3 regions of the Paenibacillus sp. NPDC056933 genome follow, and region 1 is predicted to be linked to each of the others. Evidence: riboswitches for the same ligand, from Rfam matches in the RefSeq annotation. Region 1 holds a riboswitch; each other region holds the start of a gene.
What was found. Region 1 has a riboswitch for S-adenosylmethionine ahead of mmuP (S-methylmethionine permease). Riboswitches for the same ligand answer to the same signal wherever they lie in the genome.

Region 2: it holds a riboswitch for S-adenosylmethionine, as region 1 does, so the genes downstream of both, metA (homoserine O-acetyltransferase MetA) here and mmuP (S-methylmethionine permease) in region 1, are expected to answer to the same signal.
Region 3: it holds a riboswitch for S-adenosylmethionine, as region 1 does, so the genes downstream of both, ACFTRD_RS27650 (methionine ABC transporter ATP-binding protein) here and mmuP (S-methylmethionine permease) in region 1, are expected to answer to the same signal.

Annotation. Positions count from the first base shown of each region.
Region 1 is NZ_JBHUQN010000006.1:223,416-225,621, forward strand. Features, by position in the region: gene mmuP (S-methylmethionine permease) at 1-1,165, opposite strand, end outside; SAM riboswitch class I at 1,253-1,355, opposite strand; gene ACFTRD_RS29095 (Ger(x)C family spore germination protein) at 1,452-2,206, opposite strand, start outside.
Region 2 is NZ_JBHUQN010000001.1:1,102,231-1,104,436, forward strand. Features, by position in the region: gene corA (magnesium/cobalt transporter CorA) at 1-618, opposite strand, end outside; SAM riboswitch class I at 1,073-1,198, shown strand; gene metA (homoserine O-acetyltransferase MetA) at 1,395-2,206, shown strand, end outside.
Region 3 is NZ_JBHUQN010000005.1:273,313-275,518, forward strand. Features, by position in the region: gene ACFTRD_RS27650 (methionine ABC transporter ATP-binding protein) at 1-800, opposite strand, end outside; SAM riboswitch class I at 928-1,069, opposite strand; gene ACFTRD_RS27655 (Cthe_2314 family HEPN domain-containing protein) at 1,197-1,925, opposite strand; gene ACFTRD_RS27660 (COX15/CtaA family protein) at 2,143-2,206, opposite strand, start outside.

The sequences.
Region 1 (2,206 bases):
TGCGAAACATATACTGCGAAGCACTGATGCTCATCCATACGGCAACAACGGCAAGGCCAGAGATGGAGACCAGCGTAATATACACGGTACCTGGTGCAATGATGCTCGAGAGCAAAGCCAAAGCGCCACCAACCATGCTGATCAGGAGGGCATTCAGCGGTACACCGCGTTTCGTCAATTTGGCAAACCATGGAGAGATCGTCTTTTTATCTGCCAGAGACCACAGCATCCGCGAAGAAGCATATAGGCCCGAGTTGGCAGCAGAGAGAATCGCCGTCAGAATAACAAAGTTCATAATATCTGCTGCATACGGAACACCAATTCGCTCCATTACAGCTACAAATGGACTTTCGAGAACACTAGCATCCGACATGGGTAATAGCGCAGAGAGAATAACAATGGTTCCGATAAAAAAGATAATTAAGCGCCATAACGTGGTATGGATCGCTTTCGGAATCGTCTTTTCCGGATTCTCCGTCTCCCCGGCAGCAATTCCGATTAATTCTGTGCCCGAGAACGCAAAGTTTACGGCAAGCATCGTCATCAGTATCGCAGAAGCGCCATTCGGGAACCAGCCTGACGCTGTAATATTGGATAGAAAAGGGGCGGTTTCCGAGTCTGCCATTGGAATAATACCGAACATGGCTGCCGCACCGAGAATAATAAAGACCAAAATCGTAAGTACTTTAACCGAAGAGAACCAGAATTCCGATTCTGCAAAAAATTTGACCGTCAGCGCGTTGAACAGGAAGATCATGAGCGCAAAGAGCGCACTCCAGATCCATACATTCACGGAAGGAAACCAGCGTTGCATCAGCAGTCCCGCTGCTGTAAATTCGGAACCGAGGGCAACCGTCCAGGTTAGCCAATACAACCAGGCTACAGTGTATCCTGTTGCCGGCCCAATGTATTTTGCCGCATAGCTATGAAATGCCCCAGTCTCCGGCATATGAACGGACAGTTCACCTAAACAAAGCATAACCAGATAAACGACAATCGCTCCTATCAGGTAAGACAGAATAGTCCCGATCGGCCCTGCCTGCTGAATGGTATAACCTGAGCTAAGAAATAAACCTGTACCAATAACTCCTCCAAGTGAGAGCATGACTACATGCCGTGCCTGCATTTTGCGCTGAAAATGCCCTGTATCTTTGTTGTTATCCATGCCTGCTCCCCTACTTCTTCATCCAGAACAACAAAAAGACCCACCCTTCCCGAAGAGTGCGCCATAACTGACAAATAAAGACAAACGCTCCTATCTATCAGGCTGTTCACCCGCTGGAATTAGCACAGTATCCTTCAGATCTGTTGCTGAGGCTTCTAAGGGCCAGTCCCTCCACCTCTCTGGATAAGAAAATGATTTTTTATAAATATAGCGATCTATCATGGTTGTGTCAACAATTAAATATCATCATCCATTTGTGGATAAAGGAATATCTCCACCCTCATCTTTAATCCGTCGATGATCCATAATCTGTGATTTTCATTTTCACATCATAGGTCACGGGAATCTGACTAAAGGTTTCATCCCAATTTTTTTTGACCTTTTTCCATACTTTCGGGTATTTGATCCGCAACTGCTCTCCAAATCCGGCCACTTCCACCCGATAGGTGTGCTGCATTTTGTTCATAACCTGCTGCATTTGTTCTTTGGCTGCACTAGCGAACTGAGCCTCCAATTCATCAATGTACTCTTCCGTCGCAGGAATTTCCGGAGAACTCCAATCTTCCATGAGTTGACCTTCTGATTCAACTTTTACATGAAAAGAAATGTCATCTCCGTGGACTTTTGGCACAATTTTGCTCTTAGTAGACTTGATTTCATAGACTATCGTATGTCCCTTTTTCGGTGCATACGATTTTAAGGCCCCTCCCTTAGCCTCCCCAGTGATCCAGGACAATCCTTGAAGGTCCACCTGATTTAAGGTGCCGATCCACTTTTTCGTTTTCCCTTTATAGACGCCTGCGCCTGAGAATTTATGCTCCCCATCAGCAGTAAGGACATTTTGCAGCAAAAAGCTTGATCCTGACTGCATTTTGCCATCAAGTTTCGCGAGGGATACAGGAGGAAGAATTTTATTGGTACGATATGCATTATTCACCAACCCCCTCAAATAAAAGACTGGGATTTCTCCCGGCTCCTTGGAGCTAAGGGCATCTAAAGCACGTCCTTTGCTTACCAAAACAAGGGAACTGGGTCGGATAT
Region 2 (2,206 bases), on a different contig from region 1:
CTGATCATCGATGAGACGCAGGTCTTTTTTGTTTAGGGTGTTAATGACCTCTTTCTGAGGTCCCAGCACTTTCTTGAGCCACAAAATCTCACTGCGCAGCCCGATGATCTCATTCAAATGAGACTTTTTGGTGTGCATCAGGATATCTTCCTCAAGCTTCTCAATCCGTGCTTCAATCCGGTCACCGACTGTGAAATAATTATCAACAATCAAGTCCACGAGGAGGTACAGCAGCCGATCCGGGGTGCTGATTTCCTGTTCCCATAGTATCGGTTTCAATGTCCGTAATTCACTGACTTTCTGTTTCGTAACACTGATAATAAAATGTCTTCCAAGGAACAGGTTGACGGCACGCAAAAAAATCTCTTCATCATCGAAACGAATGCTATTAATGACAATAAAATAATGGCTCTCATAAATTTCAATCTTCGGACGTTGTTCTTCGTCACTCAAGCAGTCTTCCACTGCCAGATCATGCATTAAGAACAGCGGTTGAAGTACCGCCAAATCGTCTACATCCGCATCAATCCAGTAAAATCCCTCCGCTGGTGGAGTCAGCGCCTGCTGAATGTCGTCCACCGGGATAAATACACCGTTGTTTACCAACCGGATTTTCATTGTTTATCTACTCCTTCTGCACCCGCCAAGCTGGCGGATTTTTATCAATTTGGGCGCAAAAAAGAAGAGATCAGCCGGTCGGCAGCGGAGCCTGGAGATCAGGACTGCGTTCGCTCTATATACAAACGGAAGTAACGTCCCGCTGCCGGCATGCTGATGTCAATTCTCTATGCAGTTTGTAGGAACTCGGCTGCCAGTCGGGCCTCGGGTCGCCATCCATTGAATATGTCACCTCTCACATAAGGGTTTATAACACTTGTTTAGTATACCGCTGGTACAGGGTGCTTTCAAGCGCAAAAATGTGTCGATTTCGCGCCCTGGAGCAGTGTATGACAACGGAAGTTGATCGGTTCCGGGTCCAGAGGTGAAGACTATGAACTGCATCTTGACGTGAGTGGATTAATGTTTTAAAGTAGACGGTGAACCATTTTAAATTACAATTGAATACAGCGAAATCTTATCAAGAGTAGGTGGAGGGACTGGCCCGATGAAACCCGGCAACCGGCGGTATATCCGTACGGTGCTAATTCTTGCAGCGACCAAGTGTCCATGTGGCACTGTTGTAACTGAGAGATGAGAGAGGCGCATATCTATTTACATATGACCTTTCTCGGAATCCGAGGAAGGTCTTTGTTTTATATGCCCCGACTTCTCAGCAGTGATTTTCGCTACGGAACTTGAGCTTGTCACTTGATGTAATGGCATCCAGCGCCTGAAGGCAAGCTCATGGCAGCCCATGCTGCATCTATCTATGCACAAGGAGGAGTTTGAACAACATGCCGATCAAAATACCAGACACCCTGCCAGCCAAGGAAGTGCTCGCAGGAGAAAACATCTTTGTCATGGACGAAACATCTGCTTATAAGCAAGATATTCGTCCGCTCCGTATCGCTATATTAAACCTGATGCCTACAAAGGAAACGACAGAAACGCAATTGCTTCGTCTAGTCGGAAACACACCCATTCAGGTGGACATCGTTCTGGTGCATCCGAAATCTCATACATCCAAGAATACATCACAGGAATATTTGGACCTGTTCTACAAAACCTTTGACGAGATTGAACATCGCCGTTTTGACGGCATGATCATTACAGGTGCTCCTGTAGAGCAAATGGACTTCGAAGACGTGAACTATTGGAAGGAGATCCAGGAGATCTTCGAATGGACCAAAACCAATGTAACTTCGACCATGCATATCTGTTGGGCTTCCCAAGCGGGTTTATACCATCATTTTGGTGTTCCGAAAGTTCCACTGGATGAGAAATGCTTTGGCGTATTCTCACATACGATCAACAAATCCAATGTGCAGTTACTGCGCGGATTCGATGAAGTATTTAACGTTCCGCATTCTCGTCACACGGAAGTGCGCCGTGAAGATATTGAAAAGAATGATAACCTCGAAATTTTGGTTGAATCCGAGGAGGCTGGCATTTTTCTGGTCGCCACCAAAGACGGCAAGCAGATTTTTGTAACCGGACATGCCGAGTATGATCCGCTTTCATTGAAATGGGAATATGACCGGGATGCAGCCAAGGGAATGAATGTGGCTCTTCCTAAACATTATTTTCCGAATGATGACCCTTCCCG
Region 3 (2,206 bases), on a different contig from region 1:
CCGTCCGTCTGCAATGAAACACCTGCACTCGCCAGAGCGGTCTCTTCCAATGCAATTCCCACCTCATGGTCACGCATCATAAAGTCACGTGTAATTGCATGCTGCGGCTTGAGGAATACTTCCGTCACCGGCCCTTGCTCCACGATGCCTCCTTGATGGATAACCGCCACCTGATCACAGATATTCTGGATCACGTGCATCTCATGGGTGATTAGAACAATCGTGAGGTTATACTTTTCATTGATATCCAGCAATAACTTCAGAATCGAATCCGTTGTCTGGGGATCAAGTGCCGATGTGGCCTCATCACACAGCAACACGTTCGGATCACTCGCGAGTGCTCTCGCAATACCCACCCTTTGCTTCTGTCCGCCTGACAGTTGGGCTGGATATTTATTGCTGTGGTCCTCCAGTCCAACCAATGCGAGCATTTCCTTCACTTTGCGATCTATTGCAGCCTTGGGTGTATTGACCAGTTTTAAAGGAAAAGCGACATTGTCGTACACCGTAGCCGAAGATAACAAGTTAAAATGCTGAAAGATCATGCCGATCTTGCGCCGTTGTTGTTGTAAATCGGTCTTGCCCAGACGGGTTAAATTGATCCCATCAACCCAAACCTCGCCTGCCGTCGGTCTTTCGAGCAAATTGATACAACGGATCAATGTGCTCTTGCCTGCACCCGAATGACCGATAACTCCGAATATTTCACCTTTGCCGATATTCAAATTTAGGTCCGACAAGGCCGTCGTACTTTTAGCACCTTTACCGTACGTCTTGGTTAAACCTTTTAATTCAATCAAAATTACTGCTCCTTCCCACTACCTACATGTATCTTTACCCGAATGAAAGGAAAACTCCCCTTGGTCGTACAAAAAAAGAGCCCCTTTTGCAGAAACAAAAAGGGCTCTTCACGTGAAAGATTATACCTTCTCATCTGCCAAAATCGTGCCTTGCACCATTTTGTAGGAATTAGCACCTAACATCTATAAAGTATGACACAGCTGTCATGCAGTTATAAATCGGTTGCCGGGCTTCATCGGGCCTGTCCCTCCGCCGCTCTCGATAAGAAATATTTAATTTATAAGTTCAGTAGTTATAATGTTAATGTCATAAATGTTAATTCCATCTAACTGTCGATCAGGAACTCAGTATAATCCAAGTATTCCGATTTGTCAAAGGCAAATATTGCAATCCAATCACCTCGCAGGGTGATTCATTCCCTGCTTATGCCACTTCTCGTTGATGTAGCCATACGCTGCTTTTAATGTCTTACATACCATATCTACACCCTGGCGGAGTTCCAAAAGATGCTGATCCAGGTCTTCCAGCTTCACTTTCCCTTGCAAAGTCTGGTGCAGCTGCCACAGATCATCCTGCATTTCGGAGTTCATGTAATGAATCTCCATGTTTCGTCGTTTGCGCAATTTGCTCATCGGCTCACGGTAGGAGTCTTTGATCCGGATCAGCTCGTTGGCAAGATCATGATGCAGCTTGTCATAGCCAAACTGTCTTAATACGGTGAAATAAGAAAAATGAATTTTAACACTGGTTGTATTCAGCTCAAATATTTCATTCAACACCGTACCTAACTTATCCAGAATGGCAAAACATCGGATGAAACCATCCTTGTAAAAGTAAACGTAACGAGCATACTCCGCTTTTTCGGGTATTGTCATATCATCCGTAGAGCCCGCTTTGACTTTTTGACGAAAATGGGAAGCAGCAAAACAGCTTTGCTCCAGTTCATCCAACGAGGAGATGAGTCCCTGGGTCCACACATACAGTTTACGAAAATCATGGGCAGGATCATGGTCCACATGCATTTGTCGCTGAAATAGCTCAAGTGTAGCCGCCATCGCCTCCATTGCTTCTTTGAGGATCCCTTCGTTTTGACGCGGTAATTCACCCAGCAACGTTCGCAGCATATATAGCCTCCTCTATCCACTCTGCAGATCATCAAAATAATAATAATTTATAATATTAAACAAAATCGGAATCAGAGTAAACGTATGACCGCTGCTTACATTAGGTTGCCCTGACACGCCTGACATCAAACAAAGTTCACCTGTCCAATGATGTACATCATCGGATGGTGAACTTCACTGGATTCATCCCCTGAACTACAATAATTTTTCGGATATATTAGAAACGGTTAACGGGCCGATGCAACTTGTACACCAGGAAACTCATATAGGTTAATACACCG